DNA from 2 places in the Pseudomonas sp. 3-2 genome. Region 1 is predicted to be linked to the other one. Evidence: predicted binding sites of a transcription regulator. Region 1 holds the regulator's gene; the other holds the start of a gene.
What was found. Region 1 encodes sigma-54, which starts transcription at its own class of promoters, with help from an activator protein. Its sites were predicted from a motif close to ANTGGCATNNANNTTGCTNT; they were not measured.

Region 1 (4,942 bases):
CGTCGAAGTAGTTGTTGATCAGTGTCACCAGCGCGTCCATGGCTTCCTGTTCCTGATGGCCTTCGGTACTCAGGTGGATTTTGGTGCCCTTGCCGGCTGCGAGCATCATCATCGCCATGATGCTTTTACCGTCAACCGTGGTTTCCGGGGTGCGGCCGACTCTGATCGTGCAATCGGGAAACTGGCCCGCCACTCCGACGAATTTTGCCGATGCGCGGGCGTGCAGGCCCAGCTTGTTGATGATTTCGATTTCACGAGCAGGCATCGCGGTGTGAATCCTTTAGCTGAGGTCGCGGTGGCGAACCTGGACGTTCTTCAGGGTCTTCTGCAGCGCCTGGCCAAGACGTTCGGTCAGGTAAACGGAACGGTGATGCCCGCCGGTGCAGCCGATGGCAATGGTGACGTAAGCGCGGTTACTCGCGGCAAAGCGCGGCAACCATTTGTGCAGGTACGTGTAAATATCCTGGTACATCTCCTCGACCTCAGGCTGCGCCGCCAGATACTCGGCGACCGGCTGATCGAGACCGGATTGCGCGCGCAGTTCAGGTTTCCAGTACGGGTTCGGCAGGCAGCGTACATCGAACACCAGATCCGCATCCACCGGCATGCCGCGTTTGAAACCGAAAGACTCCACCAGAAACGCGGTACCCGGCTCCGGCTGGTTCAACAGGCGCAGCTTGATGGTGTCGCGCAGTTGGTAGAGGTTCAGATTGGTGGTATTGACCTTCAGATCGGCCAGATCGGCAATCGGGCCCAGCAGGGCGGTTTCGTCGTCGATGGCTTCGGCCAGCGAGCGGTTGGCATTGCTGAGCGGGTGACGACGACGAGTTTCCGAAAAGCGTTTGAGCAACGTTTCGTCATCGGCGTCGAGGTACAGGACATCGCACTGGATGTGCCGGCTGCGCACTTCCTCGAGCAACTCTGGAAAACGTGACAGATGACTCGGCAGGTTGCGGGCGTCGATCGAGACGGCCACCAGCGGCTGGAGCATTTCGGTATGAACCAGCGCACGTTCGGCCAGATCCGGCAGAAGGCCTGCCGGCAGGTTATCGATGCAGTAGTAACCGTTGTCCTCAAGGACATCCAGGGCAGTACTTTTACCCGAGCCGGAACGGCCACTGACAATGATCAAGCGCATGGTTACGGCCTGTTCTGTTCTTCCAGTACAACCTGGTACAAGGCTTCGTTGCTTGGCGCGCTGCGCAGTCTGTCGCGCACGTCCTTGCGGTCGAGCATGCTGGCGATCTGGCGTAACAGCTCCAGGTGTGCATCGGTGGCGGCTTCCGGTACCAGCAGGACGAAGAGCAAGTCCACGGGCGCGCCGTCGATAGCGTCGAAATCGATAGGGGCATCAAGGTGCATCAGCGCACTGATCGGCGCTTCGCAGCCCTTGAGGCGGCAGTGGGGAATGGCGATGCCGTTGCCAAAACCGGTGGAGCCCAGTTTTTCACGGGCAATCAATGCCTCGAAGACATCTTGCATCTCCAGATCCGGAACTTCCCGGGCGATCAGGTTGGCAATTTGTTCCAGGGCTTTCTTTTTACTGCCGCCCGGCACGTTCACCAGGGAACGGCCGGGGGTCAGGATACTTTCAAGTCGGATCATGGGGGTGGGGGTTATCGACCGGTAGCGCCCTGAAGCAGGCTCTGGGTCTTTTCCTTATGCTTTTTGAGTTGTTTATCAAGCTTGTCGGTCAGCGCGTCGATCGCAGCGTACATATCGGTATGTTCCGCGTTTGCGACGACCTCATTGCCGGGAATATGCAGCGTGGCTTCGATTTTCTGCTTCAGTTTTTCGACGCACATCGTGACTTGCACGTTGGTGATCTTGTCGAAATGCCCTTCGAGCTTCTTGAGCTTGAGCTCGATGTACTCGCGCAGAGGCTGGGTAACTTCCAGTTGGTGTCCACTGATGTTGACTTGCATACAGCTTCTCCTTCGTTGCCAGTGCATAAAGCGGCAGGCCGAAGAGCCTGCCACTGGAACGCTGTAACGTGGCTTACATCAACCGCTTGCGTTCGCTCGAAGGCGCGATTCCGAGGGATTCGCGGTACTTGGCGACGGTGCGGCGAGCCACCTGAATGCCTTGTGCCTCCAGTAAACCAGCGATCTTGCTGTCACTCAACGGCTTTTTCTGATTTTCCGCGGCAACCAGTTTCTTGATGATCGCGCGGATCGCCGTGGACGAGCATTCACCGCCCTCGGAGGTGCTCACATGGCTGGAGAAAAAGTATTTCAGTTCATATATGCCCCGTGGGGTATGCATGAATTTTTGCGTGGTTACGCGGGAAATCGTCGACTCGTGCATGCCAACCGCTTCTGCAATGTCGTGCAGGACCAGCGGCTTCATGGCTTCGTCGCCGTACTCCAGAAACCCGCGCTGGTGTTCGACGATCTGGGTGGCCACTTTCATCAGGGTTTCGTTGCGGCTCTGCAGGCTCTTGATGAACCAGCGGGCTTCCTGCAACTGGTTGCGCATGAAGGTGTTGTCGGCACTGGTGTCGGCGCGGCGCACAAAACCGGCGTATTGGGCGTTGACCCGCAGGCGTGGCACCGACTCCTGATTCAGCTCGACCAGCCAGCGCTCGTTGTCCTTGCGCACGATGACGTCAGGCACCACGTATTCGGCTTCGGTGGATTCGATCTGCGAACCGGGGCGCGGGTTCAGGCTCTGCACCAGTTCGATGACCTGGCGCAGCTCGTCTTCCTTGAGCTTCATGCGCCGCATCAACTGGCTGTAGTCGCGGCTACCGAGCAGGTCGATGTAATCGGTGACCAGGCGCTTGGCCTCGGCCAGCCAGGGGGTCTTGGCCGACAGCTGGCGCAATTGCAGCAGCAGGCATTCGCCCAGGTTACGTGCGCCGATGCCGGCCGGTTCGAATTGCTGGATGCGGTGCAGGACGGCTTCGATCTCGTCCAGCTCGATGTCGAGCTCCGGATCAAAGGCGTCGAGGATTTCTTCGAGGGTTTCGTCCAGGTAGCCCTGATTGTTGATGCAATCGATCAGGGTGACGGCGATCAGGCGATCGGTGTCGGACATCGGTGCCAGGTTCAACTGCCACAGCAGGTGGCTTTGCAGGCTCTCGCCGGCGGAGGTGCGGGTGGTGAAGTCCCACTCGTCATCGTCGCTGCTTGGCAGGCTGCTGGCGCTGGTCTGGTAGACGTCTTCCCAGGCGGTGTCCACCGGCAATTCGTTGGGGATTCGCTCGTTCCATTCGCCGTCTTCGAGGTTGTCGACTGTCGGCGCGGTCTCCTGATAGGAGGGTTCCTGGATCTCGGTGTTGGGCTTCTGTTCGGCGTTGTCGGCCATGGGATCGGAGTTGTCGAAGTCGTCGCCGTCTTCCTGGCGTTCGAGCATCGGATTGGATTCCAGAGCCTCCTGGATTTCCTGTTGCAGATCCAGGGTCGACAATTGGAGCAGGCGGATGGCCTGTTGCAGCTGCGGTGTCATCGTCAGCTGCTGGCCCATTCTCAAGACTAGCGATGGTTTCATGGCAGGGGCTTAACACCTTATTCGCCGGCGCTATGCGCCATCCACTACAGGGCGCCGGAGCGCCAAACTTAAGCAAATTATATGCCTGAAACTGTCGTGTTTGCCTAGAGCGCTGTAACAATAAAAGCGTATAAAAAGGCGCTTCAACGTTACAGCACCCGGACGGCTGGTCGGATGCTGTCGCGCTTACAGGCGGAACTCGTGACCCAGATAGACTTCCTTCACCAGATCGTTGGCGAGGATGGTCGCGGAGTCGCCTTCGGCGATCAACTGGCCGTCGTTGACGATGTAGGCGGTTTCGCAGATATCCAGCGTCTCACGGACGTTGTGGTCGGTGATCAGTACACCGATGCCCTTGGCCTTGAGGTGGTGGATGATCTGCTTGATGTCGCCGACCGAGATCGGGTCGACACCGGCGAACGGTTCGTCGAGCAGGATGAATTTCGGTGCCGTGGCCAGTGCGCGGGCGATTTCTACCCGGCGGCGCTCACCACCGGACAGGCTCATGCCGAGGTTGTCGCGGATGTGGCTGATGTGGAATTCCTGCAGCAGGCTTTCCAGCTCCTTGCGACGACCTGCCTTGTCGAGCTCCTGACGGGTCTCGAGGATGGCCATGATGTTGTCGGCCACCGACAGTTTGCGGAAGATCGACGCTTCTTGCGGCAGATAGCCGATACCGGCCTTCGCACGGCCATGCATCGGCTGGTGGCTGACGTCTAGGTCGTCGATCAGTACGCGACCCTGATCGGCCTGAACCAGGCCGACGATCATGTAGAAGCACGTGGTCTTGCCGGCGCCGTTCGGGCCGAGCAGGCCGACGATCTGACCGCTGTCGATCGACAGGCTGACGTCGCGCACGACCTGGCGGCTTTTATAGGCCTTGGCCAGGTGCTGAGCTTTCAGAGTTGCCATTACTGGGTTTTCTCGTCGGTTTTCTTCTTCGGCTGGATCACCATGTCGATGCGCGGACGCGCTTCGGTGACCTTGCTGCCAGTGGCTCGACCGGCGCTGGCCAGTTTCTTCACCGTGTCATAGACGATTTTTTCGCCCTGAGTGGTGTTGTTGTCCTTGTCGACGACTTTGGCCTTGTCGATCAGAACAACGCGGTTCTGCTGTGCGTGGTACTGAATGGTCACGCCCCAGCCCTGAACGGGTTTGGCATCACCGGCAGTCTGCAACTGTTCGAAGTAGGCGAGGTTGCCGACCGAGGTCACGACGTCGATGTCGCCGTTAGGCGCACGGGTCATGGTCACGGTGTTGCCTTTGACGATCATCGAACCCTGGGTGATGATCACGTCGCCTTTGTAGGTGGCAACGCCGTTCTTGTCGTCCAGTTGGGCATCGTCGGCCTGAATGCGGATTGGCTGCTCTTGATCGTTCGGCAGAGCCCAGGCGCTCACGCTTCCCAGTGCTGCGCCCAGACTGAGCAAAATAGGGAGGGTTTTAACGA
Region 2 (4,942 bases), 990 kb from region 1:
CTCATGCCGTAGCGGCTGAGGCCCTGATTGGCGATCCCGCGGATTTCCAGCCAGGTGGCGTTGATGTTTTCCCACATGTCCGCGGTGATCCGCCCGCGCACCGCGTGGGCGCTGGCTCGCGCCGCGCCGAGGCAGCTGTAGATGCTCGCCGGGTTGGCCGCGTCGAGGGCGAAGAAGTGCAGCAAGCGCTCGGCATGCAGCTCGCCGTGGCGTTCCAGGTAATCGTCCAGCGTGCCTGTGATCAGCAACGGCATCGCCAGTTCGTGCAAACCGTCGCCACGGCCGTCCTGCGGCATCAGCGACAGCGAATAGCTGACATCGAGCATCCGTGCGAGGTTTTCCGCCCGCTCCAGGTAACGCGACATCCAGTACAGATCCGAGGCAGTTCTACTTAACATGGCAGGCTTCCTTCAATCCTCGACCACCCAGGTGTCCTTGGTTCCGCCGCCCTGGGATGAATTCACCACCAGAGAGCCTTCACGCAGGGCGACACGGGTCAATCCGCCGGGTACGACCCGGGTTTCGCGGCCGGACAATACGAACGGGCGCAGGTCGATATGGCGCGGCGCAATGCCGTTTTCGACAAAGGTCGGACAGGTCGACAGCGACAGCGTCGGTTGCGCGATGTACGCGTGAGGCTTGGCCTTGATCCGCTCGCGGAACGCATCGATTTCCGCGGTCGTCGCTGCCGGCCCCACGAGCATTCCGTAACCGCCGGAGCCCTGGGTTTCCTTGACCACCAGATCTGGAAGATTGGCCAGGACATGGGAAAGCTCGGACGGGTTACGGCATTGCCAGGTCGGCACGTTCTTCAGGATCGGTTCTTCGTCGAGGTAGAAACGGATCATCTCGGTGACAAACGGATACACCGATTTGTCATCCGCCACGCCGGTGCCGATGGCATTGGCCAGCACCACGTTGCCGGAGCGATAGGACGACAGCAGTCCCGGCACGCCGAGCATCGAGTCCGGGCGGAAGGCCAGCGGATCGAGGAACGCGTCGTCGAGCCGGCGGTAGATCACGTCCACCGCTTTCGGGCCGTCGGTGGTGCGCATGAAGACTTTGTCGTCGCGCACGAACAGGTCCGCGCCCTCCACCAGTTCCACGCCCATTTCCCGGGCGAGAAACGCATGCTCGAAAAACGCGCTGTTGAACCGTCCCGGTGTCAGCACCACCACACTCGGGTCGTCGATCGGACTCGAGCTTTTCAGGGTATCGAGCAGCAGGTTCGGGTAATGGTCGATCGGGGCGATGCGCTGGGCCGCGAACAGCTCGGGAAACAGACGCATCATCATCTTGCGGTCTTCGAGCATGTAGCTCACGCCGCTCGGCGTACGCAGGTTGTCCTCGAGCACGTAATACGTGCCGTCGCCGTCGCGCACCAGATCGACGCCGGAGATGTGCGAATAGATATCGCGGTGCAGATCCAGCCCCTGCATCGCCAACTGGTATTGCTCGTTGGCCAGCACTTGTTCGGCGGGAATGATCCCGGCCTTGATGATGCGCTGCTCGTGGTAAAGGTCGGCGAGGAACATGTTCAACGCCTTGACTCGCTGAATGCAGCCGCGCTCGACAATCCGCCATTCGCTGGCGGGAATGCTGCGCGGAATGGTGTCGAAGGGAATCAGACGCTCTGTCCCCTGCTCGTCCCCGTAGAGCGTGAAGGTGATCCCGGCGCGATGGAACAGCAGATCGGCCTCGCGTCGCCGCTGGGCCAGCAGCTCGTCAGGTGTCTCGGCCAGCCACCGGGCAAACTCCCGGTAATGCGGGCGGATCTGGCCGCCGGCATCATACATCTCATCAAAATAGGTGCGGATCATGCCGTACTCCTTGTCACTCCGGACATACAGGCCTTCGCAAGGCCCGTGCCATCGGCATAAACGCTTTGATTTCAATCGGTTGGATATTCACGCCACACGCACCGCACCATTCCTGTGCGGCAAATGCTCCAACCTGATCGCCCCCGCTTCATTGCGACGCAGTCCCGTCGCCTATCACCAGCATAGTCAGAGTTGATTTCACTGCCCGCAGGCCACTGCGGATAATCCGCGCATCCGCTGCAAAAACGTCGTTGACGAAGAATGCAGCCTCACTGATCCGGCTTGCCTCGGCAGCCCTCCCGGCCGTAACCCTGACCGGTTTCCTCTCCTTCCGGTCTTCCCTTTCAGCCACCTTTTCAGGTGGCTTTTTTTTGCGCCGGTTTCTTGTTTCAGGGTTTTGCCATGCGCTTTCGGGCCGTAGAAACGACAACGGCCGACCCGAAGGTCAGCCGTAGCTCGACGTGTTGCGAGAGTGATCAGTTCAAACGGTGCCGGTTGCGGATCTCCTGTTTCACGCCCCAGCCCTCGATGATGCCGCCCAAGGGCTCGACCACCGCCGAAAAGCCCTGCTCGAAATCGCCAATGTCGTCGTAGGTTGCGTACATCACCTTGCTCAATTCCAGAGACCAGGCGCCGTCCTCGCGCGCGCTGACCTGGGCATTGATGGATTCACCGCGAAATTTGCCTGCCGCCCTGCGTGCCCGCTCCTCGTCCGGGAAAATGGCGTAGAACTCGATGGGATGGAATCGGGAAAAATCGAAACCGCCTTCTTTCATGCGGCGCAGCACGCTGCTGCTGATGTCTTCTTGATAGGCTGTGCTCATGAATCGTCCCCCTCGCATAGATGGATAGACTTTCCGTATTCCCTGCACTGGCCCAAAGGGCCCGGGTGCTTACGGCAACCGCGTTGCCGGCGGGAAACAAGCATGTAGCTGACAAGACCAGACCTTAGCGATCCGTTCGCTGATCTCGCTTGCAGAGTAGCCCCAAGATAGAGCCGCTGCCAAGGCCTGGTACATGAAGAAAATGAAGATTCAGATTGGGGTGATGCTGCGGATTTCGATGCTGTTCTGGGTTTTCAGGCTTTTCACGCCGGCATCGGCGGTGCGCCCCTCCAGATCGTTCAGGTCAAGCTCGGCGGCGACGGGAAGCAGTCGTTCCTTGATCAGTCGTGCGGCCTCATCATCGCTGGGGCATTCCGCACGCTCGAAGACTTCATCGACAATTTCACCGTGATCATCCACGAAAGTGACTTTCCACTTTTGCATTGGAGCCTCCTCGAACAAACCCGCAAATGGGCTTACCTCTATCTCGACTTTTGTCAGGATTGATCGTTCAAAAGGTTTACACCGATGCAACATGAAAAAAGCCGAGGCCGGTGTGTTTTCACACACCGGCCTCGGCTTTTTCTTACCCGCGAACGATCAGTCGTTGCTTGGCTTGTTCACCGCCTGCAGCACGTATTGCGGCAAGGCGAAAGCACCGATGTGGATTTCCGGGTTGTAGTAGCGGGTGACGATGCCACTGCCGATAAAGCGCTGTTGCAGAACTTCGCGGCTCAGCTTGCGGTAGGCCGGGTTGGTCGAGCCCCAGGCGAAGGTCATCGAACCGCCGATGTAGGTCGGCACGGCCGCCTGATAGAAGTGCCAGTCCGGGAACAGGCTGCGCAGGCGGCCGGCAGTGGTTTTCACCTCTTCGATCTGCATGAACGGCGTGCCGTTCTGGGTCACGAGGATACCGCCCTCGTTCAGGCAGCGGTGGCAGGCCTGGTAAAAGTTTTCCGAGAACAGCACTTCGCCCGGGCCGATCGGGTCGGTGGAGTCGGAAATGATCACGTCGAACTTTTCGGTGGTGGTCGCGACGAAGCGCATGCCGTCGTCGATCACCAGGTTCAGGCGCGGATCGTCGTAAGCACCGCTGGAGTGGTTCGGCAGAAACTCTTTGCACATGTCGACCACGGTGCCGTCGATCTCGACCATGGTGATGTGCTCGACGCTGGCGTGTTTGGTCACTTCGCGCAGCATGCCGCCGTCGCCGCCGCCGATGATCAGTACACGCTTGGCGGTGCCGTGGGCGAGGATCGGCACGTGGGTGAGCATTTCGTGGTAGATGAATTCATCGGCTTCGGTGGTCTGGATCACGCCGTCCAGCGCCATCACCCGGCCCATGCGCGGGTTCTGGAAGATCACCAGGTGCTGGTGTTCGGTGCGCACTTCGTGCAGCAGTTTTTCCATGCGAAAACGCTGGCCGTAGCCTTCGTAGAGGGTTTCCAGGTATTCGCTGGTCTTGGTGACGGTCATGGTGAAGTGCTCCGATGAATGCGCGGGCGCCAATCGTCAGGTTCGATTGCCCGGGAAAGGCGCGCATTCTACGTTGCCGAAGATGACAGGTCGAACCTCAGTTCATCGGCCCGACCCGATCAGGGTGCGAACGGTCAGATCCGCACATTGCCCCGCGGCCCGGCAATCGCCCAGATAATCAGGCCCAGCACCGGCAGGAGGATGATCAGCAGTACCCAGAGGATTTTCATCCCGGTCTCGACGCCGCTTTTCAGCACATTGATGATCGCCCAGATGTCGAGCGCAAGAATGATCAGGCCGACCAGGCCGTTGAACGTGGAACCCATGGTGTCGCTCCAGAATAGTGGCATGCACTTTTAGGATAGACGGTCGCGCACAGGGTTCCCTTTTATTGCGTTCAGACGTGAACGGCGACCTTCAGGGCTTCCAGCGACGGCGCGGCGGCAATGCCGACTTCGGCGCACAGTTCCAGTACGCGCGGCACATCGTTGCCGTAGACCAGCACCACTTGCAGCTCGTCGTCGAGCAACTGGCTGAAGTTCATCAACGTGTAACCGCCGTTTTCCTTGTTCAGGCTGCTCATCTGCACCTGGATGCGGTTGAGCGCGGTCAGCGCCTCGGTTTTGGCCAGTTGCTTGGACTTGAGGTTGAATTCGACGCCCGGGCCGAACGAGGCAACGATCTGCGCGAACAGGTCGGCGTAGGTGTCGGCCTGGAACAGCACGGTCTCCGGCAGGCTGCCGACCACCACCCACTCGCCCAGCGGAATCGGGAAAGTGTCGTCGTAGTTGATGTCCGGGTTGGCGGTCAGAAAAGCATCGG

Region 2: K3819_RS09210 (circularly permuted type 2 ATP-grasp protein) is a predicted target of sigma-54. The motif match lies at 1,854-1,873, and genes of this name have one in related genera.

The regions. Positions count from the first base shown of each region.
Region 1 covers NZ_CP081200.1:1,005,149-1,010,090, forward strand. The annotation lists gene K3819_RS04385 (HPr family phosphocarrier protein) at 1-265, opposite strand, end outside; gene rapZ (RNase adapter RapZ) at 281-1,138, opposite strand; gene ptsN (PTS IIA-like nitrogen regulatory protein PtsN) at 1,141-1,605, opposite strand; gene hpf (ribosome hibernation-promoting factor, HPF/YfiA family) at 1,617-1,925, opposite strand; gene K3819_RS04405 (RNA polymerase factor sigma-54) at 1,999-3,492, opposite strand; gene lptB (LPS export ABC transporter ATP-binding protein) at 3,679-4,404, opposite strand; gene lptA (lipopolysaccharide transport periplasmic protein LptA) at 4,404-4,942, opposite strand, start outside; gene lptC (LPS export ABC transporter periplasmic protein LptC) at 4,936-4,942, opposite strand, start outside.
Region 2 covers NZ_CP081200.1:1,991,421-1,996,362, reverse strand. The annotation lists gene K3819_RS09215 (alpha-E domain-containing protein) at 1-398, opposite strand, end outside; gene K3819_RS09210 (circularly permuted type 2 ATP-grasp protein) at 411-1,820, opposite strand; gene K3819_RS09205 (ribonuclease E inhibitor RraB) at 2,297-2,644, opposite strand; gene K3819_RS09200 (hypothetical protein) at 2,855-3,088, opposite strand; gene speE (polyamine aminopropyltransferase) at 3,245-4,120, opposite strand; gene K3819_RS09190 (PLDc N-terminal domain-containing protein) at 4,255-4,446, opposite strand; gene K3819_RS09185 (hypothetical protein) at 4,518-4,942, opposite strand, start outside.